Regions from separate parts of the Enterobacter pseudoroggenkampii genome, predicted to be linked through region 1. Evidence: predicted binding sites of a transcription regulator. Region 1 holds the regulator's gene; each other region holds the start of a gene.
What was found. Region 1 encodes Fur, which represses iron uptake genes when iron is present. Its sites were predicted from a motif close to ATAATAATGAGAACNACTATCAA; they were not measured.
Positions count from the first base shown of each region.

Region 2: the regulator Fur is predicted to act here: its motif matches at 4,744-4,766, upstream of sodA (superoxide dismutase [Mn]).
Region 3: the regulator Fur is predicted to act here: its motif matches at 6,401-6,423, upstream of exbB (tol-pal system-associated acyl-CoA thioesterase).

Region 1 covers NZ_JAPMLV010000001.1:409,234-419,190, forward strand. The annotation lists gene glnS (glutamine--tRNA ligase) at 1-352, shown strand, start outside; gene chiP (chitoporin ChiP) at 799-2,196, shown strand; gene chiQ (ChiQ/YbfN family lipoprotein) at 2,244-2,573, shown strand; gene fur (ferric iron uptake transcriptional regulator) at 2,670-3,116, opposite strand; gene fldA (flavodoxin FldA) at 3,407-3,937, opposite strand; gene ybfE (LexA regulated protein) at 4,093-4,380, opposite strand; gene ybfF (esterase) at 4,509-5,282, opposite strand; gene seqA (replication initiation negative regulator SeqA) at 5,466-6,014, shown strand; gene pgm (phosphoglucomutase (alpha-D-glucose-1,6-bisphosphate-dependent)) at 6,039-7,679, shown strand; gene potE (putrescine-ornithine antiporter) at 7,784-9,097, opposite strand; gene speF (ornithine decarboxylase SpeF) at 9,094-9,957, opposite strand, start outside.
Region 2 covers NZ_JAPMLV010000010.1:50,154-60,110, reverse strand. The annotation lists gene fdnG (formate dehydrogenase-N subunit alpha) at 1-1,427, opposite strand, end outside; gene fdhD (formate dehydrogenase accessory sulfurtransferase FdhD) at 1,800-2,636, shown strand; gene OTG14_RS23055 (YdgH/BhsA/McbA family protein) at 2,751-2,963, shown strand; gene OTG14_RS23050 (AzlD domain-containing protein) at 3,003-3,326, opposite strand; gene OTG14_RS23045 (AzlC family ABC transporter permease) at 3,326-3,985, opposite strand; gene OTG14_RS23040 (helix-turn-helix domain-containing protein) at 4,088-4,636, shown strand; gene sodA (superoxide dismutase [Mn]) at 4,840-5,460, shown strand; gene yiiM (6-hydroxyaminopurine reductase) at 5,533-6,207, shown strand; gene OTG14_RS23025 (UTRA domain-containing protein) at 6,396-7,100, shown strand; gene OTG14_RS23020 (sugar phosphate isomerase/epimerase family protein) at 7,109-8,062, shown strand; gene OTG14_RS23015 (MFS transporter) at 8,194-9,444, shown strand; gene cpxA (envelope stress sensor histidine kinase CpxA) at 9,481-9,957, opposite strand, start outside.
Region 3 covers NZ_JAPMLV010000005.1:154,870-164,826, forward strand. The annotation lists gene OTG14_RS19060 (methyl-accepting chemotaxis protein) at 1-73, opposite strand, end outside; gene OTG14_RS19065 (aldo/keto reductase) at 293-1,333, shown strand; gene OTG14_RS19070 (TIGR00645 family protein) at 1,427-1,915, opposite strand; gene OTG14_RS19075 (ESA_00282 family adhesion-associated protein) at 1,997-2,500, opposite strand; gene OTG14_RS19080 (hypothetical protein) at 2,604-3,008, shown strand; gene OTG14_RS19085 (hypothetical protein) at 3,010-3,456, shown strand; gene OTG14_RS19090 (methyl-accepting chemotaxis protein) at 3,453-4,904, opposite strand; gene exbD (TonB system transport protein ExbD) at 5,178-5,603, opposite strand; gene exbB (tol-pal system-associated acyl-CoA thioesterase) at 5,608-6,339, opposite strand; gene metC (cystathionine beta-lyase) at 6,591-7,778, shown strand; gene yghB (DedA family general envelope maintenance protein YghB) at 7,922-8,581, shown strand; gene OTG14_RS19115 (AraC family transcriptional regulator) at 8,630-9,529, opposite strand; gene yqhD (alcohol dehydrogenase) at 9,725-9,957, shown strand, end outside.

The DNA of each region.
Region 1 (9,957 bases):
TGACGCTGAAACGCTGAGCAAAGATCCTGCTGACGGCCGTAAAGTGAAGGGCGTTATCCACTGGGTGAGCGCATCCCACGCGCTGCCGGTAGAAATTCGTCTGTACGATCGTCTGTTCAGCGTGCCTAACCCGGGTGCGGCGGAAGACTTCCTGGCGACCATCAACCCGGAATCGCTGGTGATCAAGCAGGGTTATGCGGAACCTTCTCTGAAAGCCGCTGAAGCGGGCAAAGCGTTCCAGTTCGAACGTGAAGGTTACTTCTGCCTGGACAGTCGTTACAGCACCGCGGAAAAACCAGTATTTAACCGTACTGTAGGTCTGCGTGATACCTGGACGAAGATCGGCGAATAATATTGCTGCTCTGGTCAATGAGAGACAAACGCCGCACTGTGCGGCGTTTTTTTATATAACGATCAGGGTATTAAGCCAGGGCCTAAAGAGGTGTCATGAAAATATCAGGTCAATGAGGTGCTACTTATTTTTTAAAAAAAAGTTTGTGCCATTGCGAAAATCAAAAATGTTACATAAAAGGAAAGAGATACCACGTCTACCCACTGAAATACCTGATAATTCCCCATCATTCCTCGCCTTCCCGTAAATGTTACAAAGCACTACCAATTATGTGCACTTCGTCATAATCCTGACTTTTGTCCGCTAAAAAGCATTGATAATTCGCGTCGCGAAAAATAACCTAAAGACGGTAGTTAATTCGAGGGTATTTAAAACTACCCCTGACCATTTGGTCTTTTTTATTTACGCCGTTTCAGGCGTTTTAATTCGTCAAAGAGGAATAATCTATGCGTACGTTCAGTGGCAAACGTAGTGCGCTGGCGCTGGCTATTGCCGGTGTGACAGCAATGTCGGGACTTGTGATTGCGCCAGAGGCAAAAGCAGCGGGTTTCATCGAAGATTCTACCCTCACGGGCGGTATTTATTACTGGCAGCGTGAGCGTGACCGTAAAGACGTCACTGAAGATAAATACAAAACCAACCTTTCTCACTCCACCTGGAACGCCAACCTGGACTTCCAGTCAGGCTATGCCGCGGATATGTTCGGTCTGGATATTGCTGCGTTTACCGCGATTGAAATGGCGGAAAACGGCGACAGCGGCCACCCGAACGAAATCGCCTTCTCCTCCAGCAACAAAGCCTATGATGAAGACTGGTCCGGGGATAAGAGCGGTATAAGCCTTTACAAAGCCGCGGCGAAATTTAAATACGGTCCGGTATGGGCGCGCGGCGGTTATATTCAGCCAACTGGCCAGACTCTGTTAGCGCCACACTGGAGCTTTATGCCGGGTACCTATCAGGGTGCGGAAGCGGGGGCTAACTTTGACTACGGTGATGCGGGTGCGTTGAGCTTCTCCTATATGTGGACCAACGAGTACAAAGCGCCTTGGCACATCGAGATGGACAAGTTCTACCAGAACGATAAAAAAACCAAAGTCGATTACCTGCACTCGCTGGGCGCGAAATACGACTTCAAAAACGATCTGGTGCTTGAAGCGGCATTTGGTCAGGCACAAGGCTATATCGATCAGTACTTTGCCAAGGCCAGCTATAAGTTTGATGTCGCGGGTAGCCCGCTGAGTACCAGCTACCAGTTCTACGGTACGCGCGATAAAGTCAGTAACGGTGGGGTCAATGACATTTATGACGGCACCGCGTGGCTGCAGGCACTCACCTTCGGCTACAAGGTTGGTCAGGTTGATTTGCGTCTGGAAGGCACATGGGTGAAGGCGGAAGGGCAGCAGGGCTACTTCCTGCAGCGTATGACTCCGACCTACGCCTCCTCCAACGGCCGTCTTGATATCTGGTGGGATAACCGCTCAGACTTCAACGCCGACGGCGAGAAAGCGGTCTTCTTCGGTGCAATGTACGACCTGAAAAACTGGAACCTGCCTGGCTGGGCGGTGGGCGCTTCTTACGCTTACGCCTGGGACGCAAAACCTGCCGATATGGCAACACCGGACGCATACTACGATCCCAACTATCGCCTGAAAGAGTCTTCCTACAGCCTGGATGCAATCTATACCCTGCAGGATGGCCGCGCGAAAGGCACGATGTTCAAACTGCACTTCACCCAGTATGACAACCACTCCGATATCCCGAGCTATGCGGGCGGTTACGGCAACATCTTCCAGGATGAACGTGACGTGAAATTCATGGTTATCGCCCCATTCACCATCTTCTGATAAACGCACTGGCGGGCTGAGTCCCGCCGGTATGGAGACTGTATATGATGAAAAAAATCGTAGTCGTCGCGTTGCTGGCATCAGGGCTGGTGGCGTGTGCGCAGACTCAGGCACCAAAAGAGGACTCCCGCCTGAAGGAGGCATATAGCGCCTGCATTAATACTGCGGAAGGTTCGCCGGAAAAAATTGAAGCCTGTCAGAGCGTGCTAAACGTGCTGAAGAAAGAGAAAGCGCATGAGCAGTTCGCGACGCAGGAAAATGTCCGCGTAATGGATTACCAGGCCTGTATCCAGGCGCGTAAAACCGGTAACGATCAGGAAGTGGCGAAGCGTTGCGACCAGATTTGGAAAGAAATTCGAAGCAATAACAGTAAGTAACTCGCTGTTATCATGCCCGGTGGCGCTGCGCCACCGGGCATTTTTTTAGGCAAAAAAAAGCCAACCTTACGGCTGGCTCAGAGTATGAACACTTGTTTATTTCGCGTCGTGCGCGTGGTCGTCTTCGCGGCAATCGCCTTCAGCACAATGACCGTAAAGGTACAGGCTGTGGTTGGTCAGGCGGATGCCATGACGCGCGGCGATTTCACGCTGGCGTGATTCGATGGAATCATCGCTGAATTCAATGACCTTGCCGCAATCGAGGCAGATCAGGTGATCGTGGTGCTGCTGCTGGGTCAGTTCGAAAACAGATTTACCGCCTTCGAAATTATGACGGGTAACAATGCCCGCGTCATCAAACTGGTTCAGCACGCGATAGACGGTAGCCAGCCCAATCTCTTCACCCATGTCGATAAGACGTTTATAAAGGTCTTCCGCACTGACATGGTGATTGTCTGGACCCTGAAGCACTTCAAGGATTTTTAACCGAGGAAGCGTAACTTTCAGGCCAGCCTTCTTTAATGCGGTATTGTTGTCAGTCATGCGGAATCTGTCCTGTTGCTAAACGATTCACTTCTGTAGGAAGTGACAGAAAATGCACCTGGGATAATGCGTCTCATTATAGAACTGCCATGGCTAAATGAAAACTGCAAGTCTCAGGCAAAATATGCTTATAAAAATGGGGTATCACCAACAAACTTGCTCAATGGAAAACCACATTTTATCAGGGAGACATTGTACAGGTCTGGGCGAAAAAGTTAAAAGATTGTAGCGATTAATTTAATCGGTTTGACCTGGGGCATGGGCGCAACCGCAGTTGCGCCGCGAAATAATCAGGCGTTCAGAATATCGTCCAGGTGCAGTTCTTCACGGATCTGCTTCACCCACTTCTCAACACGCTCGGCGGTCAGTTCTGGCTGACGGTCTTCGTCGATGGCCAGACCCACGAAGTGATCGTCATCGGCCAGGCCTTTAGACGCTTCGAAGTGGTAACCGGCGGTCGGCCAGTGGCCTACAATAACCGCGCCATTCGGCTCAATGATGTCGCGGATGGTGCCCAGCGCGTCACAGAAGTATTCGGCGTAGTCTTCCTGATCGCCACAGCCAAACAGGGCGACCAGCTTACCGTTGAAGTCGACTTCTTCCAGCGTCGGGAAGAAATCATCCCAGTCGCACTGGGCTTCACCGTAGTACCAGGTTGGGATACCCAGCAGCAAAATGTCATAGCCTTCCAGATCTTCTTTGCTGCTCTTGGCGATGTCATGCACATCAGCAACGTCTTTACCGAGCTGTTTTTGAATGTTTTTTGCGATATTTTCGGTATTGCCGGTATCACTGCCAAAGAAAATGCCGATGATTGCCATGAGTAAAATAACCTCTTGAAACTTAATAGTATGGTGGCGCAATTCGGCCACGGATAAGGGCAATAATAGCAGAACTGGCAACCCTGCGGAAACAGCTATCGCGCAGGACTGCACTCTGTGCTACATGAAAAGGGCGATAAAGGGGATTTTCAGACTTATGCCTGGCCGCGTAACGTTTCAAGCTGAGCGATCAACATCTCTTCAATGAGTTCACTGCGGCTGATATTTCGCGCGTCGGCCAGCTCGTTCAGCGCATCGACGGCGTCGGCGTTAAGCTTCAGTTCGACACGCTTAAGCCCACGATTTTTATCGCGTTTAAGCTGGTTGCGTTTATTGATACGCAGCTGTTCATCGCGCGAAAGCGGATTCGTCTTGGGTCGTCCCGGGCGACGCTCATTCGCGAACAGATCTAGTGTCGTACGGTCCGTTTGTTCTTTGGCCATGATTCTGAGACTTCGGGGGAAACACGCCGCCCTGCTAATGCCCGGGCGATAAGCGCGCCATCATACATCACCAAAAACGGCACGCCAACGACTGGACGCCTGCAGCCTTCCAGTCGCTCTCTTTTTAATCAATTTGCAGTATCAGCAAGATAGCGGCGAATGGCGCGCAGCACGGCGTCAGGTTTTTCCGCATGCACCCAGTGCCCGGCACCGGCAATAACGTGGGCGCGAGCCTGCGGGAACTGGGCCAGCAGCGTGTCGCGGTACGCGTCGGTTACGTAAGGTGAGTTTCCGCCGCGAATAAAGAGGGTAGGGTGCGGCCAGGCGGGGACGGTTTTCCAGCCCACGATGTTGTTGTACTGGTCCCAGAGCACCGGCACGTTAAAACGCCATTGCCCGTCAACAAACGACTTCAGCAGGAACTGCACGACGCCTTCTTCATCAAGATGCTCACGCATGACGGCAGCCGCCTGTTGGCGTGTCGCGACACCCGCTTCTGTGACCGCATTAATGGCGGCAAAAATCTCGTCGTGACGACGGACGTCATAATCCACGGGCGCGACGTCAATTACCACCAGGCCGCTAATACGGTCCGGGGCCAGTGCCGTCAGGGCCATCACCGCTTTACCACCCATTGAATGCCCGATCAGCGTTACCTTCTGCAGGCTATGTGCGTCCAGCGTATCCAGCAGATCCTGCGCCATCGCCGCGTAGGTCATCTCGTCGGAACGCCCGGAAAGACCGTGATTGCGCATATCGACCTGTAAAATATCGTGGTCGGTAACCAGATCGCGTGCCAGCACGCCCAGGTTATCCAGGCTGCCAAAAAGCCCGTGAACCAGTACGATGGGAGAATTATTGTTCGGCGATTGTGCAGTTTGCGCTCGGGTATTCAATTTCATGGCAAAGTTCTTTTTTTACGTATGTCAGGTTAGGGTATCATGTTGACCATTCTGCCGCCCGGCTGCAAGGTTCCAGTTTAATCTGACTTTTGCCGCCAACCTGGTTTGACGCTATCCGCTGTTGGGATTTGACCTTATAATCCCAATGACTTGTATTCAGATAAGATATCGCACTGGATTAAGATGAAAACAATCGAAGTTGATGACGAACTCTATCAGTATATTGCCAGCCAGACGCGGCATATCGGGGAGAGCGCGTCCGACATTTTACGGCGCATGCTTAAAATTTCCGCCGCTTCACAGCCTGCTACCCCAGTCACCAAAGATGTCGTGTCTCAGCCGAGCGTTGTTGCACAAGCAAAACCTGCCGTGACGCCGGCAAAAGATAAAGTGCGCGCGATGCGCGAGCTGCTGCTCTCCGATGAATATGCGGAACAGAAAAAGGCGGTTAACCGCTTTATGCTGGTGCTGTCTACACTTTATTCACTGGATAACAAAGCGTTTGCTGAAGCGACCGAGTCGCTGCACGGTCGTACTCGCGTCTATTTCGCGGGCGACGAGCAGACGCTGCTGCAAAATGGCAATCAAACCAAACCCAAACATGTTCCTGGCACCCCGTACTGGGTGATCACCAATACCAATACGGACCGCAAGTGCAGCATGATTGAACACATCATGCAGTCCATGCAGTTCCCGGCGGAATTGATTGAAAAGGTTTGCGGTACAATTTAACCCTTGCATCAGAAGGACCCGGTAATGGCAAATCACAGCCGTGCAGGCCAACCTGCACAACAAAGCGATTTGATTAACGTCGCTCAGCTGACCGCGCAGTATTACGTGCTGAAGCCGGTCGTGGGCAACGCAGAACACGCAGTGAAGTTTGGTACATCTGGTCACCGCGGCAGCGCGGCGCGCCACAGCTTTAACGAACCGCACATTCTGGCCATTGCTCAGGCCATTGCGGAAGAGCGCGCTAAAAACGGCGTTACCGGTCCGTGCTACGTGGGGAAAGATACCCATGCCCTGTCTGAACCGGCGTTCATCTCTGTTGTGGAAGTGCTGGCTGCAAACGGCGTCGATGTCATTGTTCAGGAGAACAATGGCTTCACCCCAACGCCTGCGGTCTCTAACGCTATCCTGGTACACAACAAAAAAGGTGGCGCGCTGGCTGACGGTATCGTTATCACGCCATCCCACAACCCGCCGGAAGACGGTGGCATCAAATACAACCCGCCTAACGGTGGCCCGGCCGACACCAACGTCACCAAAGTGGTGGAAGATCGTGCGAACGCGTTGCTGGCTGACGGCCTGAAAGGCGTGAAGCGCATCTCTCTGGATGCGGCCATGGCGTCCGGCCGCGTGAAAGAGCAGGATCTGGTTCAGCCGTTCGTGGAAGGGCTGGCGGATATCGTCGATATGGCGGCCATTCAGAAAGCTGGCCTGAAGCTGGGCGTGGATCCGTTGGGCGGCTCCGGTATCGAATACTGGAAGCGTATCGCCGAGCATTACAATCTGGATCTGACCATCGTGAACGATCACGTCGATCAGACCTTCCGTTTTATGCACCTGGATAAAGACGGCGCGATCCGTATGGACTGCTCTTCCGAGTGCGCAATGGCGGGCCTGCTGGCGCTGCGTGATAAATTCGATCTGGCGTTTGCTAACGACCCGGATTATGACCGTCACGGTATCGTCACCCCTGCCGGGCTGATGAACCCGAACCACTATCTGGCGGTTGCGATTAACTACCTGTTCCAGCACCGTCCGCAGTGGGGCAAAGAGGTGGCCGTCGGTAAAACGCTGGTTTCCTCGGCGATGATCGACCGCGTGGTCGAGGCGCTGGGCCGCAAGCTGGTGGAAGTGCCGGTGGGCTTCAAATGGTTCGTTGACGGTCTGCACGACGGCAGCTTTGGTTTCGGTGGTGAAGAGAGCGCGGGGGCCTCTTTCCTGCGTTTCGACGGCACGCCATGGTCAACCGATAAAGACGGCATCATCATGTGCCTGCTGGCGGCGGAAATCACCGCGGTCACCGGTAAAAACCCGCAGGAACATTACAATGATCTGGCGGCACGCTTTGGTGCACCAAGCTATAACCGTATTCAGGCTAGCGCGACGTCAGCTCAGAAAGCGGCCCTGTCCAAACTCTCTCCGGAGATGGTCAGCGCAAGCACCCTGGCAGGTGACCCGATCACCGCGCGTCTGACGGCGGCACCGGGCAACGGTGCCTCCATTGGTGGGCTGAAAGTGATGACCGAAAACGGCTGGTTCGCCGCGCGTCCATCCGGTACGGAAGATGCGTATAAAATCTATTGCGAAAGCTTCCTCGGCGCTGAGCACCGTCAGCAGATTGAGAAAGAAGCGGTAGAGATTGTCAGCGAAGTGCTAAAAAACGCGTAAGTGCGGTTTGTGTGCGGGCTGATGCCCTCACCCCGGCCCTCTCCCACAGGGAGAGGGAGAAAACAATAAAAACGGCAACCCTTGGGTTGCCGTTTTGCTTTTACCTAACTGTGCTTGTTCTTCAATTCAAACCGTGGTGACACCAGACCGTACAGCGTCCAGCCCATAAAGGTCACCATCGCGCCATACAGCATCGCTTCCTGGCCGGATGAGTAGAGCGCGTAGAAGCTGTAGATTGCCCCAATCAGCGCCACGATATTCGCCGCACGCGCTTTGCGCGGATCCACCTTCGCGACTTTCTGAATAATCACCAGCGCCGCCATCGACAGAATATACGGAATGATATTTGTCACGACCGCCAGGTTGACCAGCACGTTGAACTGGCTGTTTAGCGACGGGCTAATGGTCATCAGCGACAATCCGCTCTGGAAGATGACAATCGCCAGCATGCCCTGCACCGGCGCATCGGCTTTGGTCACGCGGGAGAAGATTTTTGGGAAGTAACCTTCATCAGCCGAAGATTTAAACACCTGTGCGATGGTGAACTGCCACCCAAGGAGTGAACCGCAGCAGGACATCACCATCAGACCCATGATCACTTTCCCGACTTCCGGAGTGAACATCTGCGCGAAGGCCAGCCCGAACGGCGCCGTGGAGTTGGCCAGATCCATATTCGGTACGATGCCCGCAATGACGTTAGTCGAGACGATATAGATCACCGCCGCGCCCAGCGTTCCGCCAAGGACCGCAATCGGCACGTTCTTTTCAGGATTCTCCACCACTTCCGCGTTCGCGCAGGCGGATTCCAGCCCCAGGAAAGCCCAGAGCGTCATAGCGATAGAAGAGCCCACAGCGGTAAAGAACGGCACATGGTGCGGGTTCCAGGAGTTGGCGTACAGCGTCGGGCTGAACCAGAACCAGCCGATGATGCACAGGCCGACAACCGGGATAATCACGCCCCAGACGGTGATGCTGGAGAGCTGTCCGGTGATACGCGCGCCGCCAAAGTTAGCCACGGTGCAGATCCACAGAACCCCGATGGTCGCCAGCCCAATTTGTACCGGGCTGAGCGTCGCGCCAAACAGCTCCGTACCGTAACCTACGGCGGAGATGGCAATCGCCACGTTGGCGATCAGCAGCGACACGCCGTAGGTGTAGTTGGCCATAAAGTTGCCCGACTTGCCAAAGGCGTATTCGGCATAGCCCCCCATCCCGCCTGACTTACGACTGAACATCCCGCACTTGGCGAACGCCCACGCCAGCGCCATTGAACCGACTGCCGTCACCAGCCAGGAGATGATAGAGATGGTACCCACCTCTGCAAGCTTGGTGGGCAGCATGATAATCCCGGAGCCCATCATGTTCACCATGGTGAGGATGGTCAGCTGCACCACGCCCATCTTATTGGACTTACTCATAATTTCTCTCCTTTCAGCAGCGCGGGCTGAGCGGCGGGTTGTTTGATGACATTGCAGCGAACCTGTTTGCGGCCCTCACACTCCTCGACGTAAACACCCTGCAGCTCCGGCGCGAAGCCCGGCAGAAGGTTGATGCCTTCTTCCAGGGCGGCAAAGTAGCGCAGCACGGAACCGCCCCAGACTTCCCCTGGGACAACACACAGCACCCCCGGCGGATAAGGAAGGGCGCCTTCGGCGGCGATGCGGCCTTCCGCGTCGCGCAGGGAGACCAGCTCAACTTCACCGCGCAGATAGGCGTAGTTCGCGTCCTGCGGGTTCATCATCACGCGTGGGAAGTGAGACTTGCGGAACATCTCTTTCTGCAGCTGTTTCACGTTGTGGCGGGCGTACAGGTCATGCATCTCCTGGCAGATCTGGCGCAGGGTGTAATCCGCGTAACGTTCCGGATGCTGTTTGTAGAGAGAAGGCAGGACCTCTTTCAGCGGAACATCGCTCTCGAGCAGTTTCTCGAAGCGCACCAGCTGGGCAACTAACTGTTGAAGTTTGCCCATATCTTCCGCAGGCGTGAGCAGGAACAGGATCGAGTTGAGATCGCATTTTTCCGGCACGATGCCGTTTTCACGCAGGAAGTTGGCGAGGATAGTGGCGGGCACGCCGAAGTCGTCATACTCCCCGGTGCGGGCGTTAATGCCCGGCGTGGTCAGCAGGAGCTTGCACGGGTCGATAAAATACTGATGCTCTGCGTAGCCTTCAAAAGCGTGCCAGTTTTCACCCGGTACGAAGTGGAAGAAGCGCAGATCGGTTGCAATCTCCGCCGTGTCCCAGCTTTCCCACGGACGGCCATCCACCGTCTCCGGCAC
Region 2 (9,957 bases), on a different contig from region 1:
GTCTGTTTTTCGCTTGGCAGGTTCATGTAACCCGGCAGGCTTTGAGACAGCAGGCCGAGGTCGGTCAGACCCTGAATGTTGGAGTGACCGCGCAGGGCGTTCACGCCGCCGCCTGCCATCCCCATGTTGCCGAGCAGCAGCTGAACCATCGCCATGGTGCGGATGTTCTGCGCGCCGATGGAGTGTTGCGTCCAGCCGAGGGCGTACAGGAACGACGCGGTTTTATCTTTCGCGCTGGTTTCGGCGATCAGCTCGCACACCTTCAGGAAGTCCGCCTTCGGCGTACCACAGATGTTTTCGACAACTTCCGGCGTGTAGCGGGAGACGTGCTCTTTCAGCAGGTTCCACACGCAGCGCGGGTGTTGCAGGGTGGTGTCGCGCTTCGCAAAGCCTTTCTCATCCAGCTCGTAGTTCCAGCTGGTTTTATCGTATTTGCGTTTTTCGGCGTCGTAACCGCTGAACAGGCCATCTTCGAAGTGGTAATCCTCACGCACGATCAGGCTGGCGTTGGTATAGGCTTCGGTGTATTCGCGGTTGTATTTTTCGTTGGTCATCAGGTACAGCAATACGCCTGACAGGAAAGTGATGTCAGTACCTGAACGAATAGGGGTGTAGAAATCCGCCACTGACGCAGTACGCGTAAAGCGGGGATCGATCACAATCAGTTTCGCACCGTTGTGGATTTTGGCTTCCATCGCCCAGCGGAACCCGACAGGGTGCGCTTCAGCGGCGTTACCGCCCATCACCACAATGAGGTTGGCGTTCTTGATGTCGACCCAGTGGTTGGTCATCGCACCGCGACCAAATGTTGGAGCAAGACTTGCTACCGTTGGTCCGTGTCAGACACGCGCCTGGTTGTCGACCGCGAGCATACCGAGTGCGCGCGTAAATTTCTGGGTTAAATAACCGGTTTCGTTGCTGGAAGCAGAGGCACACAGCATCCCGGTGGAGAGCCAGCGGTTGACCGTAACGCCGTCGGCGTTCTTCTCAACAAAGTTGGCATCGCGGTCTTCTTTAATGTGTTTTGCGATGCGATCAAACGCCTCTTCCCAGCTGATTTGCTGCCATTTGTCGGAGCCAGGCGCGCGATATTCAGGGAATTTGAGGCGGCTTTCGGAGTGGATAAAGTCCACCAGACCGGCCCCTTTCGGGCACAATGCGCCGCGGTTGACCGGATGATCCGGGTCGCCTTCGATATGGAAAATAGACGCTTTGGCGTTTTTAGCACCGTCGCCGAGGCTATACATTAACAGCCCGCAACCGACAGAGCAGTACGTACAGGTATTACGGGTTTCACGGGTGCGCAGCAGTTTATACTGCCGCGTTTCCGCCAGCGCTACGCCGGGCGCAAAGCCCAGTGCCGCTGCCGTGGTGCCTGCCATACCGCCAGCGCAGATCTTAAAGAACTGCCTTCTGCTGACCTGCATGGGTCACTCCTTGTTTCGACATTGCTTACATATGTAGTTTTGACTTCGCGGTTGAAGAATGACCGCAAAGGAGAAAAATTTGCGTTAATCCCTCAATTCCACGAGGGATATCATCAGAATACCACATTGTCGGTACCGCTGTTCTAATGGCGTTAATACAAAGTGAACGTATTATCACCATGTTGATTATAAAGTGTGATATTGATCACATTAACAGCTCTGCATGTTAAAGCGGTGTAGCCGGTGGCAGGTTGCACCCCTGCTAAATGAGTAGGAGAATGGTTGTCGAAAAGTTGATCCATACTATGCGTAACGCCTGTGGATTATGCTGCAATAGCAGGCTCACCTCCGTGGTTGTTCAGGAATACCGCTGTGTCTAAACAAAACCGTGCTCCCCACTCGTCACCACTGCCTGCGGGCATTGTGGAACTGTCGGTACACAGACCGCCCCACATCACCCATGCCACGCCGGATTTTCTGGCGGAAGAAGTGCCCGTTGCGCTCGTTTACAACGGTATCTCGCATGTCGTGATGATGGCTTCGCCAAAAGATCTTGAGCTGTTCGCCATCGGTTTTTCCCTCTCGGAAGGCATCATCGAGCATCCGCAAGACATCTACGGCATGGACGTGGTGCAGGCCTGCAACGGTCTCGAAGTGCAAATCGAACTCTCCAGCCGCCGCTTTATGGGGCTGAAAGAGCGCCGCCGCGCGCTGGCCGGGCGTACCGGCTGCGGCGTCTGTGGCGTTGAGCAACTCAATGATATTGGTAAACCCGTTGCGCCATTGTCGTTTACTCAGACCTTTAATCTGGCTCACCTCGACCATGCGCTTGAGCACCTGAACGATGTACAGCCCATCGGCCAGCTGAGCGGCTGTACGCACGCGGCGGCATGGGTGTTGCCGTCGGGAGAGATTGCCGGTGGGCATGAGGACGTTGGCCGCCATGTGGCGCTGGATAAGCTGCTGGGGCGCCGGGCGCGTGAAAGTGACGTCTGGAAGCAGGGGGCGGCTCTCGTTTCCAGCCGGGCCAGCTACGAGATGGTGCAAAAATCCGCGATGTGCGGTGTGGAAATTCTGTTTGCGGTCTCAGCCGCAACGACGCTGGCGGTGAAGGTGGCGGAGCGCTGTAACCTGACGCTGGTGGGCTTCTGCAAGCCGGGAAGGGCAACCATTTATACCCATCCACAGCGATTAATTCTTAATCAATAATTTTGAATGATAATAGCAAATCCTTCCGCTTTTAGTTGTTCATGATGAGGTCTAGTATTTATCTCATCAAGGCACGGTGCCTTACCTAAACAACTTAATGAAAGGGTTTATATTATGAAAAGCATCAAAACTTTTGTCGCTGTAATCGCTCTGGCTACTTCTTTCGGTTCTTTCGCTGCTCAGACCGTGACCGCAACCGCGTCAACCATTGACGGCGCAGAAGCGAAAATCGCGGCTCAGGCTCAGGAAGCCGGCGCGTCATCTTACAAAATTACCCAGGCGTTCTCAGGTAACCGCGTACACATGACCGCTGAACTGACGAAATAAGCTGTCACACCGTCGAAAGAGCGCCCCCGGGGCGCTTTTTTAGTTTATGCCCGCCACGCGCAGCAGCGCGGTTACCACTGCCGCCGCCACGATCACCACAATTAACGGCATTTTCCGCCAGGCCAAAAACACCGCAAACGCCACGCCCAGCACGCGCGCCATGCCTGCGAAATGTTCGCCTTCATAAAACGTGGTCGCCAGCGCCACGGAAAAAAGCAGCACTGTTGCCGCGTCTGAAAGCAGCGCCTGAGAGCGTTCTGACAGTGCCAGCCTGCTGCCCAGTTTCGCCCCGCCAAGACGCATCAGGTACGTTCCCGCAGACAAAATGGCGATGCCGAGAATAAAAAACGTCATATTTCCCATTATTTTTTCCTCGCAGCAAGACCCAGTAAAGAGAGCAGCACCGGTAATCCTACCGGGGCAAACGGCACGGCAGCCAGTGATAGCGCGGCACCGCTGCAGGCGCGGATTAGCGTGGTACGGTTTTTAAATGCGGGAACCACCAGCGCCAGTAATATGGCCGGGAATACCGCGTCCAGGCCGATGGTTTCCGGGTCAGGTAACAGTTTGCCAACCATTGCGCCCAGCAGCGCGCCGAGCGGCCAGACGATGGCGACGCCTAAGCCGCACAGCCAGTAGGCGGCCTTACGCTGCTCGGCGGTTTTTTGCGACAGGCCAAACACCACGCTTTCGTCGTTCATAATGTGGCAACCCAACAGGCTCAGGCCGCGCTTGCCTACCAGTTCACGCACCGTCACGCCAAACGGCACGTGCCGCGCGTTGACCAGCAACCCCGCGGCTGCGGCCGCCAGCGGGTTACCGCCGCTTGCCACAATGCCGATAAACATAAACTCTGACGCGCCCGCGAGTACGGTGATGGAGAGTACAAACGGTACCCAGACCGGGAAACCGTAGGCCATCGCCAGGGAGCCGTAGGACATCCCGACCACGCCCACCGCGAGGCAGACCAGGATAATTGCTTTTATGGTGTCGCCTTTCAGGCAAGAGAGATGATGCTTCATACATTTTTAGCCATATCGAACGTGTATCCATTATAATGAACGCAACGAAACTGATTTTCAAGACGAACGATTCGTTCGTTTTATAGAACAAGAGGCCGTTATATGACGCAGCCGATCAGCCTGATCGCCAAAAGTCTGGTGCGAGAACGCCTGCGAACCGGGCTTTCACTGGCGGAAATTGCCCGCCGTGCCGGGATCGCAAAATCCACCCTTTCCCAGCTGGAGTCCGGCAACGGTAACCCTAGCCTGGAAACGCTGTGGTCGCTTTGCGTGGCGCTGGATATTCCTTTCGCCCGCCTGCTTGAGCCGCAGTTGCCGACCACACAGGTGATCCGCCGCGGCGAAGGGACGAAAGTGGTCGCCGGACAGGCTAATTACGAGGCTATTTTACTGGCCGCATGCCCCCCCGGCGCGCGCCGCGATGTTTATCTTCTGATGACCCAGCCGGGTGCTGACCGTATTTCCCAGCCGCATCCGCCAGGCTCGGTTGAGCATATCATTGTCACGCAGGGACGGGCGCTGGTTGGCCTGCTTGACGCGGCGGAAGAGCTCGGCGCAGGGGATTACATTTGTTATCCCGCCGACCAGCCGCACATCTTTAAAGCCCTGGAGCCAGACACTTACGCGCTGCTGGTGGCGGAACAAAACTAACCCGACAATGCTGTCGTCTTCGCGGCAGCATCTTCCGTTAACCTCCTGAGTGAATTACCCATTTTAGCTTTTGTCAGAATGTGAATAACCTTATAAAAACTACGGCATTGATAATCATTTTCAATATCATTTAATTAACTATAATGAACCAACTGCTTACGCGGCATTAACAGCTGTGCCGCCCGACAATAATGGAGAGGATTATGAGTTATACACTGCCATCCCTGCCGTATGCCTACGACGCACTGGAACCGCATTTCGACAAGCAGACGATGGAAATCCATCACACTAAACACCATCAGACCTATGTGAACAACGCGAACGCCGCGCTGGAAAGCCTGCCAGAGTTCGCTAACCTGCCTGTTGAAGAGCTGATCACCAAGCTGGACCAGCTGCCAGCGGACAAGAAAACCGTTCTGCGTAACAACGCTGGCGGCCACGCTAACCACAGCCTGTTCTGGAAAGGCCTGAAAACCGGTACCACCCTGCAGGGCGACCTGAAAGCGGCTATCGAGCGCGACTTCGGTTCCGTGGACAACTTCAAAGCGGAGTTCGAAAAAGCCGCTGCTACTCGTTTCGGCTCTGGCTGGGCGTGGCTGGTTCTGAAAGGTGACAAACTGGCGGTGGTTTCTACTGCTAACCAGGACTCCCCGCTGATGGGTGAAGCGATCTCTGGCGCATCCGGCTTCCCAATCCTGGGTCTGGACGTGTGGGAACACGCTTACTACCTGAAATTCCAGAACCGTCGCCCGGACTACATCAAAGCCTTCTGGGACGTGGTGAACTGGGACGAAGCTGCAGCACGTTTCGCCGCTAAAAAATAAGGTTGCGTTGACGCCTGTGAGAAGCGAGTCTTATGACTCGCTTTTTTTTGTATCTGCGTAATGGAGGCAGCAATGCATTACCCGGTGAACGTGTTTACAGGCAAGGTAAGGGAGTACGACGGCAGTCGCCCGAGCGCCATCGCTAAAATTCAGGTCGACGGTGAGCTGACGCTTACCGACCTCGGGCTGGCGGGTGACGAGCAGGCCGAAAAGAAAATCCACGGCGGGCCCGAGCGTGCGCTGTGCCACTACCCGCGCGAGCACTATCAGCACTGGAAAGCCGAATTCCCCGAACAGGCGGATCTGTTTGTCGCGCCCGCGTTCGGTGAGAACCTCTCGACCGAAGGGCTGACCGAGCAAAACGTCTTTATCGGTGATATTTACCGCTGGGGCGATGCCCTGATTCAGGTGACGCAGCCGCGCTCGCCGTGCTTCAAGCTCAACTACCATTTCGGCATTCATGACATGTCGGCTCAGATGCAAAACGCGGGTAAAACCGGCTGGCTGTACCGTGTGGTGCTGGCTGGGCAGGTTTCAGCGGACGCACCGCTTGAGCTGGCATCACGCCTGAGCGATGTGTCTGTTTATGACGCCTGCGCCATTGCCTGGCATATGCCGTTTGATGACGAACAGTATCACCGCCTGCTGTCGGCGGCGGGGCTATCGACCAGCTGGACGCGCACCATGCAAAAACGGCGGCTCAGTAACAAAATTGAAGACAATGCCCGTCGGTTATGGGGTAAATAGGTTTCTCTTTCGTTCGTCTCCCCCGTGCTAACGGGGGATGCTCCCTTCTTTTACACCGTACTTAACCTTTCCTTGCTTCATTCCTGATACATGGCCCACAAAAAAAGTGTTGGCCATGTAAAAACACTTGAGAATTCTTCCAGCTCAAATATCTTATGATCAAATTGGTTTAAACCAGATGGTGTGGGATGAAAGAAAAAAACTACGTGGATGTGCTCAGGGAGCGTTTTGAACGCTGGCTGAGTGAACAAAACTTACCGGCTGGCTCGAAGCTACCGTCTGAGCGCGAGTTGTGCGAACTGCTGGATGCCAAACGCATGACCTTACGGCAGGTGCTGATTGAGCTGGAGGTGGGTGCACGGATATTTAGAAAGAACCGCAGCGGCTGGTTTATTTCTGCTAAGCGCTTTATCTATAACCCAAAATCCCTCTCCAGTTTTAATGCGGAAGCCCGTGCCCAGGGGCGAAATCCCTCCTGGGGCTATTTATCCCGTGAGAGCATGGAGAGCGTGCCGCATCAGGTTGAGAGGGTGTTTCCCGCGTCTGAGAATTGCTATCGGGTAACAGGATGGTGTGGGCTCGATGAACATAAGGTTTTTTACCACGAGTCATATATTGATGCAGAAACCGCGCCGGGATATATCCATAAACTGGAGAACCAGTCGTTTGCCAGCGTCTGGGAAGATGAATTCGGTCATACCTTAACCATTAAAGAGATGATCTTCAAACCGGTCAATATGCCGGAGCTGGCCTGCAAAGAACTGGGTGTGGCACCGAATACTTACGGAATTTTGGTGGAAAAACACCGAGCGACACGGGATAAAAAAGTGGTGCAGGTCGATTTTGAATACTGGCGCCTTGAATCAGTGGAACTCGTTATTCATGATGAATGAGAAGAAAAATGAAAAATATTGATAAAGTGCGGCTGGCGGAACGTGCGAGAAATATACCTCTCTATCTGCACGCCTACGCGTTTCATTTAAATATGCGCTATGAACGCGTATTGCCGGGTGATTTGTTAGATATAGCGCATCAGCAGAAATTAAAGGGGGTAAAAATTCATGTCGAAGACGGTGAAACGCAATCCCTGCAAAAATTAAATGACCAACAGTTACGCACGTTTAAAGAAAAAGCGCAAAGCTACCATCTGGATATTCATATTGAAACCAGCGCTTCGGATAAAGCGACGCTGGATGATGCGATCCGTATCGCCCTGGCGACGGGAGCGACCTCGGTGCGCTTCTACCCGCGTTATGAAGGGTATCTGAAAGACGTGCTCGATAAAATTGCCAGCGATATTGCGTATTTATCTCGTTATGACGATTGCGGCCTGAGTTTTACTATTGAACAACATGAAGATTTACAGGGCCATGAACTGGTGACGCTGGTGAAAAACAGCGGGATGAAAAACCTCTCCATTCTGTTCGACTTTGGCAATATGATTAATGCCAACGAAGAGCCGCTGGCGGCATTAGAGGTTATGGCCCCCTTGATTACCCAGGTGCATATTAAAGATGCGCGGATTATTAACGAGGGGAAAGGTTGGGGACATGAAGCCTGTCGTACCGGATACGGTGATCTACCTGTGGAGGAGATGCTAAAAAGATTACTACTTTTAGGCGATGAGCAACCCCAGGTCACCTCTTTTGGCTTAGAAGAAGAGGTGGAATATTATGCTCCTGCGTTCCGTTTCGACGATGAAGGGAATAACCCCTGGATACCGTGGCGAAATGCGAGCTATACCCCATTGCCCGACAGCACGATGGTAGATGCCCGTCTTGCGGAGGAAAAACATCACGCCCTTTCTCAAATTCAGTATATACGTAACGTGTGTCAAAAATTTATAACAACCTGACTAGTATTTAGATCGTTAAAAAAGAACGTCAACATGAAGGCCATTTCATTTTGAGCTGGCTGAGGATTATTGCATTCATTTTCTGATTGAGAACGTTTTCTCAACCTACGCTAAGGGTGTTAATTATGTTCATGAATAAATGGGCACGACTCTGCTTTTTGATTTTAGGCGGCGGGACGATATTCAAACTTTCCAGTATGAAAGATGTCTTTTATGTACCTATGCAAAATGACTGGGGATTAACCAATACCCAAATTGGTTTAAGCTTTACGGTATATACTATTGTCCAGACAACGGGCCTGTTCCTCTCTCTGTATATTGCCGACCGTTACTCTAAAAAAATACTGCTGCCGTTTGGTTTAATCGGCGTGGGATTGTGCGGCCTCTACTTATCCACGCTGCCGTCATTTACCGGGTATCTGCTCTGTTTTGCGGCGATGGCCTTTTTCGCTGACGTAGTTTACTGGCCAGTATTGCTGAAAGCGGTGCGTCTGCTGGGAACGCAGGAGGAACAGGGGCGTATGTTTGGCTTTCTTGAGGCTGGCCGCGGCGTGGTGGACGTGGTTGTTGCCTCCGGGGCACTGTTCGTCTTTGTGCACTTCGGGGAAGGCAAAGCGGGCATGCAGGCGGGGCTGTTATACTACACGCTGATTACCCTGGTCGCAGGGGTGATCACCTACTTCATTGTCGATGACGACAAGGTCAAAGGCAGCGAAAAGGGGAGTGCCAACATGGAGGTGCTCAAGGGGATCAAACATATCCTCTCCTGCGCCAACGTCTGGCTGGCCGCGTTTGGCATTTTCTTCGTGTACGCTGCCTACTGCGGGCTGACATACTTTATCCCTTTCCTCAAAGATATCTATATGCTTCCGGTTGCGCTGGTGGGAGCCTACGGCATTATCAACCAGTATGCCCTGAAAATGGTGGGGGGACCGGTGGGCGGTTTCCTGGCGGATAAAGTGGCAAAATCGCCTACTGTCTACCTGAAGTGGACCTTCCTGATTGCCGCCGCGGCGATGATTGTCTTTATGCAGCTACCCCACCAATCGATGAACGTCTATATCGGGATGGCGGCAACCTTAGGTTTTGGGGCGATTATTTTCTCGCAGCGCGCCATTTTCTTCGCGCCGATGGATGAGATAGGCACTCCGCGTGAGTATGCCGGCTCGGCAATGGCGTTTGGCTGCATCATCGGTTACATGCCCGCCATGTTTGCTTACACGCTTTATGGCTGGCTGCTGGATACCCACACCGGTATCGCAGGCTACAACTATGTTTTTAGCGTGATGATCGCGTTCAGCCTGATGGGATTCGTCTGCTCAACGCTGCTGGTGAAACGGATCAAAAAGCAGAACCGCGCGGCAGTCACCGCGGAGGTGTAAGGTAAGCTGTCCCCGGCAAACGCCGGGGACAGGGCGTCATGAACGTTTGTACAGCGGCAGCCAGAGGGTCAATCGCAATCCACCCAGCGGACTGTCATCGGCTTTCACCCAGCCACGGTGCTGCTGCATGGCGGTTTCCACAATCGCCAGGCCCAGCCCCGTACCCCCCGATTCCCGGTCGCGCGCCTCATCGGTACGATAGAACGGACGGAAAATCTGCTCGCGGTCTTCCGGGCTGACGCCAGGACCGTCGTCGTCGACAATGACGGTGATCCCGTCTTTATCCACCGAGAACGCCACCTCAATCTTCGTGTGCGAGTAGCGCAGGGCGTTACGCACGATATTCTCCAGCGCGCTTTCCAGCGTGTTGGGGTTACCGTACAGCGGCCATGGACCCGGTGGGAAGTTGACGGTGAAGGATTTACCCATCTGTTCCGCTTCGAACGCCGCGTTGTCCAGCACCTCGTGCCACAGGTGATTGGCTTTCACCGTTTCGCTGACCAGCGCGTTTTT
Region 3 (9,957 bases), on a different contig from region 1:
CCCACATTAAACAAAAGATCCCGAGGATCGCCAGCATGACGAAGCGGATCGTGAAATTACGGAGCATATTCATAAGTCTTCCTTGCCGTGAGGGTGAGTTCGCCCAGAGGCGAGTACTACTCTCGTTATCGGCAGGAACGAGGGAAATTATAACGTTTTGTGATCATTTTTAATTAGCGTGGCTTCACTGGTCGCACAGCCGCCGTTAACCATTATCTTCGCGCTTAGTGATGTGATAAGTTCAGAATGAAAACGACGTTTCAAAAAATTATCGATAAGAAAAGGAGACATCATGTCCTGGTACCCTGACGCTACCCGCTATGAACATATGCAGTACCGCTACTGTGGAAAGAGCGGTCTGCGCCTTCCTGCGCTGTCGCTGGGACTGTGGCACAGCTTCGGCCACGTTCAGCCTCTTGATGCCCAGCGCGCGCTGCTGCGCAAAGCCTTCGACCTCGGCATCACCCATTTCGATCTCGCCAATAACTACGGACCTCCGGCGGGTAGCGCGGAAGAGAATTTCGGCCGCCTGCTGCGTGAGGACTTCGCCGCGTACCGCGACGAGGTGATTATCTCCACCAAGGCGGGTTACGACATGTGGCCAGGGCCGTACGGCTCGGGCGGTTCCCGCAAATATCTGCTCGCCAGCCTCGACCAGAGCCTGAAGCGCCTGGGCGTCGAGTATGTGGATATTTTCTATTCCCACCGCGTGGATGAAAACACGCCGATGGAAGAGACGGCCTCTGCGCTGGCCCACGCCGTGCAGAGCGGCAAAGCGCTGTATGTGGGCATTTCCTCCTACTCAACCGGGCGCACGCAAAAAATGGCCGAGCTGCTGCGCGAGTGGAAGATCCCCCTGCTGATCCACCAGCCGTCCTATAACCTGCTCAACCGCTGGGTCGATAAGACCGGTTTGCTGGATGCGCTGGAAGCAAACGGTACGGGGTGTATCGCCTTTACCCCGCTGGCGCAGGGTTTGCTGACCGGAAAATACCTGAACGGTATTCCTGAAGATTCACGCATGCAGCGTGAAGGCAAGAAAGTCCGTGGTCTGAACGAAAAAATGCTGACCGAAGCCAACCTGAACAGCCTGCGTTTACTGAGTGAAATGGCGCAGGCGCGCGGTCAGACCATGGCGCAGATGGCGCTAAGCTGGCTGCTGAAAGATGCGCGCGTGACGTCCGTGCTGATTGGCGCAAGCCGCCCGGAACAGCTGGAAGAGAATGTTCAGGCGCTGGAAAACCTGCGCTTTACGGAGGACGAACTCAAGCGGATTGACCAGCATGTTGCGGATGGGGAGTTGAATCTGTGGCAGGCGTCGTCGGATAAATAGTGCGGTCTGATGCCCTCACCCCGGCCCTCTCCCACAGGGAGAGGGAGCTAACTCTTCCCTCTCCCTGTGGGAGAGGGTTAGGGTGAGGGGGAATTACTTCTTACTGATCTTATCCAGATACCCCATCACAAACGCAGAGAGCACAAACGTCAGGTGGATAATGACGTACCACATCAGTTTGTTATCCGGCACGTTCTTCGCGTCCATAAACACGCGTAGCAGGTGGATAGAGGAGATAGCCACAATCGACGCGGCCACTTTATTCTTCAGCGAAGATGCATCCATTTTGCCCAGCCAGCTGAGCTTCTCTTTACGCTCGTCGATATCAAGCTGGGAGACAAAATTCTCGTAGCCGGAGAACATCACCATCACCAGCAGCCCGCCCACCAGGGTCATATCCACCAGCGACAGCAGAACCAGAATCAAATCCGCTTCGGCAATGGAAAAAATGTTCGGCAGAACATGCAGGATTTCCTGAAAGAACTTAATCGTCAGCGCGACAAGCGCCAGCGAAAGGCCAAAATAGACGGGGGCCAGTATCCAGCGAGAGGCGTACATGGCATTTTCAAAAAAGCGTTCCATAAAGTCCTGTTTGCAAAAGAAACCAGCGCCCAGTATATCTCAACGGCGCTGACTGTTTGCAATAACTCAACAGTACGTCACTCAGACGTTGTCCGGGTTAACCTCGGGACGGGCGTACTCCGGCCAGACAAGCGCCACCAGCTCAGGATAGGCTTCCAGACTGAACTCGCGAAAACACTGCCGCAAATTTAATACGTCCAGATCGGAATAAGAGACCTTCTCGCCGTTAAGGCAGCGCTTTTTGATATTGTCATAATATTTATACACGGCTGAATTCAGGTCGCTACAGCGACGCTGCGCCTCAAACAGTCCGGGCGTATCATTAATTTCCGACATTTTCATGCGCTTAATTGTCGCGTGTAAAAAGTCGATATATTCGTGGTTCACCCGCCAGTACCAGACCGGCGTAACGGAGTTCATCAATACAGAGAAATGGTCTTCACCTTCCTCTTTTGTCATCAGTTCAGGTTGCGGGGGTTCACTGGTGTCTTTCGACACTTTCGTTTTATTGAACTCCTGCATCAATAAAAGAACACCAGCGGTCAGTAATAGTAATGTGATGACCGTAAAAAAGATGCTGTTCATGGGTAGGCTCCATTTTTTTTGATTTTAAATTTGCCTCATGATATTGTCAACGAATCTCACGCCTTTACCAACCCCACCCTGTTGAAATTAAAGGAAATTGAAAATGCTGCCCGACTATCTCGTCCCGGCTAAGTACCACATCACGCCTGTGGAACAGCAACCGACGGAAGCAGAAAAAGAGGCCAGTTTCACTCAGGGGAAAAGAAAGCTCTCTGATTTCGAGCCCGATATATTAATTGGTGTTTCCCGAACTGGCAAATCCCGAAATATGTTGCTGGAAGAGCACGATCGCCATATAAAAGACCGCTTATTTCGCGCCATAAAAATTGAAGCCTTTGTCCACCTGCTGAATGACCTGCAGGCCGAGGGTGAAATAGATGCCCAGAAACTAAGTCAAATATTGGCCGAGAAAACCCAAGAAATTAATGAAGCAGGCAATGAAATTTGGCTTAACTTAATTACGCGCGAAAAAAACAACCCAATTTTTTATAGCCTGGGGGAGGATTAACGTGAAGGAAGTTAAAAACAACGACGTTTATTTGACTTTAGATGATAAGAAAAGTGATGAATTTATCTTAAAGCAAAATCTCGATGCGCTGCGAAACACAAAAAATGACGAGATGACGCGTATTACCCAGGACCTGGTATCGATCCCGGCAACGCTGGTGCGGCTGAAATGGCAGAATCGCCGCGAAATTTATCCGCTACAGGTCAAAGAAGAAATTTATGGCGCCGTGATGAACGCCATCATGGAACAGCGGCCAGAGCTGAAAGAGAAGCTTCTGGGTCGCCTCGAGGCCAATTACCAGTATCTGCTTGCCAGAGAAATCGCCACCCTGCGCCTGACGCGCAAGCTGTCAGACGGTGAGTTCCGTACCTCAAACGTCACCTGCGTGGCGCTTGATGAAGACGCGCTGGCGTCTGGTGCCAGCGCCCCTTCCGAACCGCAACGCTAATTAAATCTGAATACGGCAATCGCCTCTTTTAACTGACCCGTCTGCTGGCGCTGCGCTTCAGCCACCTGCACTGTTTGCGCTACGTGACGCACGTTCTCCTGCACGCTGGCATCGATGCTGGCAATGCTGTCGTTCATCTGCGCAATGCTCGCCCGCTGCTGCTCGCTCATCTGCGACAGCTCCTCCAGCAGAGAGCGAAGCCCTTCGATACTCTCAATGATCGACTTCATTGTCATACCCGCCTGCTCAACCTGCTCGACGCCCTGCAGCGTGGTTGCCTGCGATGCGGTCAGAAGCTGGCGGATATCTTTTGCAGCCCCCTCGCTGCGCTGGGCCAACACGCGCACTTCCGAGGCAACCACCGCGAAGCCTTTGCCATGTTCGCCCGCTCTGGCAGCCTCGACCGAGGCGTTGAGCGACAGAATATTGGTCTGGAACGCAATCCCGTCGATCAACTCCAGAATGGCGTAAATGCGCTGCGACTCCTCGCGAATGTGCTCCATCGCCGCAATCGCCTGCCGTACGTTATGGCCCCCCTGCTCCGCCACGTTACTGGTGCTGAACGCCACCTCCCTGACCTGGCTTGCTTTTTCACTGGTCAGGGTGGCGACAGCCCTTAACTGTTCCATCGCACTGGCCGCCGTCGCCAGCGAACTTGCCTGGTGATCGGTACGTTCCGACAGCGCGCTGTTGCGCTGTCCTAACGCGCGGGATGCCTCCAGCAGTTGCCCAATATTGGCGCTAACCTGCTCAAGCGTGGCGCGCATGGTGCCCAGCGTCAGGCTGAACGTGCGGGCAAAGGAAGACTCTGCGGGGACCGCATCGACGGCCAGCGTGAGGTACCCCGGTTCACGGTTGATCACCCCCGCCAGCCTTGCCACCTCGCTCGCCGAGCGGGCGTCCTGCTCCATTCGTATCGCCAGCAGAACCAGAATTGCGGTCTGGACCACCACAAACAGCCCGTGGAAAACCACCATATGAAAGCCGGTGTGCATGAACACCACGACGCCGTAAAGGTCATTCTCCTGCAGATAGTTAAACACCAGATGATGTAACGCGATGACCGCCGCCCCCATCACCAGCGGGCGCCAGTCTCGCCAGGCAAGGAGCGCGGAGAGCAGGACAAAAACCGAAAAATGGTATTCAGTTTCGCCTTCGCCCAGATGAATCAGCAGCGCGGAAAATGCCATTAGCACAAACGCAGAGCTCAGGCGGAGCAACAGCGCGCCGGGAAACAACAGCGTCAGCAGCGTCGATAAACAGGCCAGAGAGGTGCCAATAATCGCCCCCTGCACGATATTCTCGTTGATATAGCCCCCCCCCAGCGAGATGGCCCACAGCGACCAGATGAGCACCAGTATTAGCCTGTCGGCGCGTCGTCGAATGGCAGAAAGCGAAAACAGATCGTTTTGAGGCGCGTGCGGATACAGCCATGTCATCGTAGCCATAGGGAGTCTCTTGCTGTGCAGGTGAAAAGAGCCTTCGAAGAAGGTTTGTTTTTATTATCTTTTTTAAGCGTAGTGGGGATATTCCCCGACGCCATTTCAGCCAACGATATATTTTAATGGCTCAGCCGAATACTGATATTTACTTAACTATCAATGGATTATTAATTATTGCTTTATTGATAAGGAAATATGAAGAATGGGGATATACAGCAGAAAATAATAACGATGTTGCGTGGCAGAAAACAAAAAAGCTGGCTTTCGCCAGCTTTCGTTCTATTTTTTGGCCGCTTTTTCTTCGCCGACCAGCCCAATCTTCAGGTAACCCGCCTGATGCAGCGTGTCCATTACCTTCATCATGGTTTCATAATCAACGGTTTTATCCGCACGGAAGAAGACCGTGGTGTCTTTCTTACCGCCCGTAAGCTGATCCAGGGCCGGGATGACAGAGTCGGCCGTCACCGGGTCATTGCCGAGGAACATGGATTTATCCGCCTTCACCGACAGGTAGATAGGCTTCTCCGGGCGCGGCTGGGGCTGGCTGGATGAGGCAGGCAGATTTACCTTCATATCCACCGTCGCCAGCGGCGCAGCCACCATGAAGATAATCAGCAGAACCAGCATAACGTCGATAAACGGCGTCACGTTGATCTCATGCATTTCACCGTTATCGTCCAGATTTTCGTTTAGACGCATCGCCATACTATCAACCCACGCGCAGTTTGGACGCCGCGTGCACCGGCTTAACCGAGCTGGCATTCAGGTCGAGATCGCGACTTTGCAGCAGCAGAACCTGCGCGGCAACGTCACCCAGCGTGGCTTTGTAGCTGCCAATCATACGCGCGAAGATGTTATAGATAACCACCGCCGGAATCGCCGCGACCAGACCAATCGCCGTCGCCAGCAGCGCTTCTGCGATACCCGGGGCCACAACCGCCAGGTTGGTGGTCTGGGTCTGCGCGATACCGATAAAGCTGTTCATGATGCCCCAGACCGTACCGAAAAGGCCGATAAACGGTGAGATCGCCCCGATGGTCGCCAGATAACCATTGCCGCGCCCCATGTGTCGGCCAACGGCCGCCACGCGACGCTCCAGGCGGAAACCGGTACGTTCTTTGATGCCTTCGTTATCTTCACTGCCCGCGGAGAGTTCCAGCTCGTTCTGCGCTTCATTCACGAGCAGGGTGGTCAGGCTTTTCACGTGGAAGGATGAGGTCATGTCTGAAGCCTGATCCAGAGAGCGGGCTTCAGCCAGCTGCTGCTGTTCCCGCTTGAGGCGACGCTTCTGCGAAAGCAGCTCGGCGCTCTTGCTGAAGAAGATAGCCCAGGTGACAACGGACGCCAGAATCAGGCCGATCATCACAATCTTAACCACGATGTCAGCATGCTGATACATGCCCCAAACGGAGAGATCCGCCTGCATCAAATTATTACCCACTCTGTATCTCCAGGACGCAAATCACAAAATCTGAACGTAATAATATCAAAACGTCGTCGAATTGATAGTAGTTCTCATTAGTATTTGCATAGTGCCGCAATTTTCGTTCACTTTCCTTGCGCTTACGCAGTAAAAATTTCTTATGCGGTTTTTTGCTAATATTTTCTGCTTATTCGATAAGCCTGCGGGTGCAGTTTTTTCCAATCGTGGTAGTCTGGACGTCCAGACGTATAAAAACAGGGTTAGCGAACATGACAAAGAAGCATCTTGATACCACGCTGGTACAGGCAGGACGCAGCAAAAAATATACTCAGGGATCGGTCAACAGCGTGATTCAACGCGCCTCCTCGCTGGTGTTTGATACCGTTGAGGAGAAAAAAATCGCCACGCGCAACCGCGCGAAAGGCGGCCTGTTTTATGGCCGTCGCGGCACGCTAACCCATTTTTCTCTGCAGGAGGCGATGTGCGAGCTGGAAGGCGGCGCAGGCTGCGCGCTGTTCCCGTGCGGAGCGGCTGCGGTCGCCAACACCATTCTGGCGTTCGTGGAACAGGGCGATCACATCCTGATGACCAACACCGCCTACGAACCCAGCCAGGACTTCTGTACCAAAATTCTCAGCAAGCTCGGCGTAACCACCGGCTGGTTCGACCCGCTGATTGGTGAAGGTATTGCCGAACTTATTCAGCCCAACACGCGCATTGTGTTCCTGGAATCGCCGGGGTCGCTTACCATGGAGGTTCACGACGTGCCGGCTATCGTGAAGGCCGTGCGCAGCAAAGCGCCAGAGGCGATCGTTATGATCGACAACACCTGGGCGGCAGGCGTGCTGTTCAAAGCGCTGGAATTCGACATTGATATCTCCATTCAGGCGGCGACCAAATACCTGATTGGCCACTCGGACGGCATGATCGGCACGGCGGTCTCCAACGCGCGCTGCTGGGATCAGCTGCGTGAAAACGCCTACCTGATGGGGCAAATGGTGGATGCCGACACGGCCTACATGACCAGCCGGGGCATCCGCACGCTGGGGGTTCGCCTGCGTCAGCACCATGAAAGCAGCCTGAAGGTGGCCCAATGGCTGGCACAGCATCCGCAGGTTGAGCGCGTAAATCACCCCGCGCTACCCGGCAGTAAAGGCCATGAGTTCTGGCAGCGTGACTTTACGGGCAGCAGCGGGTTGTTCTCGTTTGTGCTGAAAAAACGGCTGAATAACGACGAACTGGCAAGCTATCTGGATAATTTTACCCTCTTCAGCATGGCCTACTCGTGGGGCGGTTTTGAATCCCTGATCCTGGCTAACCAGCCGGAACAGATTGCGGCCCTGCGCCCCGGTGGCGACGTGGACTTCAGCGGTACCCTGATTCGACTGCATATCGGTTTAGAAAATGTTGACGATCTGATTGCGGATTTAGCAGCAGGGTTCGAGCGTATCGTGTAGAGTGCTGGCTGAAAATGTACTCTCTGGACGCTTTTATGGACACCGCAAGCGGAAAAGTCTGCATGAGTTGCGCCCGGGATCAAACCCGACGGGCCAATAAGGGAGTACAATAGCGCTATATCTGCTGTTCCACAGGAAAGTCCATGGCTGTTATTCAAGATATTATCGCGGCGCTCTGGCACCACGATTTTGCCGCGCTGGCGGATCCTCACGTCGTCGGTATCGTCTATTTCGTGATGTTCGCAACTCTGTTTCTGGAAAATGGATTACTGCCAGCCTCGTTTTTACCCGGTGACAGCCTGCTTTTACTTGCCGGGGCGTTAATCGGTAAAGGCGTCATGGACTTCACGCCAACGATGGTTATCCTCACCTCCGCCGCCAGCCTGGGCTGCTGGCTGAGCTATCTGCAGGGCCGCTGGCTGGGGAACACGCGCGTCGTCAAAAGCTGGCTGGCGCAGCTGCCGCATAAATATCATCAGCGTGCGACCTGCATGTTTGACCGGCACGGCCTGCTGGCGCTGCTGGCGGGGCGTTTCCTGGCGTTCGTTCGCACGCTTCTGCCGACGATGGCGGGCATTTCCGGCCTGTCGAACCGCCGCTTCCAGTTCTTCAACTGGCTGAGCGCTCTGCTGTGGGTTGGCGTGGTGACGACGCTCGGCTACGCGCTGAATATGATCCCCTTCGTGAAACACCACGAAGATCAGGTGATGACCTTCCTGATGGTGCTGCCGATGTTCCTGCTGGTGGCGGGCCTGGTGGGGACTATCGCAGTGGTGATTAAGAAGAAGTACTGCAGTGCATAATTCAACAAAGCCGGGTGGCGCTATCGCTTACCCGGCCTACGTTTTTCGTCAGACTCCCTGCATCGTTCTTATACGTGATGCATCTTCTCCCGGCGTAACGCCGAAATAGCGCTTAAACTCCCGACTGAACTGCGAGGCACTTTCGTAGCCTACCCGCATTGCCGCCGCGCTGGCCTTCATGCCGTCGTGGATCATCAGCATCCGCGCCTTATGCAGCCGGTAGGTTTTGAGGTACTGCAGCGGCGAGGTGCTGGTCACCGATTTAAAATTATGGTGAAACGCCGAGACGCTCATGTTCGCTTCCGCCGCCAGCTGGTCGACGCTGAGATTTTCGGTGTACTGGCTCTCGATACGCTTGAGCACGCGGCTTATCAGGCTGAAGTGGGTCTGTCGGCTCACCAGGGCCAGTAACGCTCCACCCCCCGGGCCCAGCAGCACGTGGTAGAGAATTTCGCGGATAATCTGCTTGCCCAGAATGCGCGCGTCCAGCGGCCTCTCCATCACGTCCAGCAGACGCTCAATGGCGCAGAGGATCTCTTCCGACAGCGTCGCCGAGTTAATCCCGCTCGAAGCCATCGAAGGCTGGAAGAACTCGTCTTCACCTATCTCCATCAGCAGCTCCTGCAGCTGAAGAATATCGACGTTGACGCGAATACCGGCCAGCGGAACCGCCTCTGTCGCGAAGGTTTCACATTCGAAGGGTAAAGGTACCGTCAGAAGCAGATATTCATTGGTGTCGTAGCGGAACACGCGCTCGTTGATATAGCCAATTTTATGGCCCGAGAAGAGAAAAACGATGCCCGGCTGGTACATGACCGGCGTGCGCGTCCCTGGCTGCGTGCCATAAAGCAGGCGAATGTCAGGAAGCAGCCCACTGACGCCATTTTCGTTATCTATCAGTCTCTTAATCTGCGCAGTGAGCTGCTGGCAGATAGCCTCACGGTTCATCTTGCGTTACTCCGGGTACGGTTTTCGACGTTGACAGTGTGCGTCGTTTTCCGCGCTTTCTCCAGCGCTCTGTAGAAATGGGCAAGACATCGGCAGGAATGTGCATTGAGGGCGTAGCCCCGGGCGGCCACAATGAGCAGCAACAGGTCGCCCTCTGCGCCACCACGGTTTTTCACCCACTAAAGGGAACGAGCAATGAACAACTTTAATCTTCACACCCCAACCCGCATTCTGTTTGGTAAAGACGCTATCGCCGATCTGCGCGCGCAGATCCCTGCTGACGCCCGCGTGCTGATCACCTACGGTGGCGGCAGCGTGAAAAAAACCGGCGTATTGGATCAGGTTTACAGCGCGCTGGACGGTCTGGACGTGCGTGAGTTCGGCGGCATCGAGCCAAACCCGTCTTACGAAACGCTGATGAACGCGGT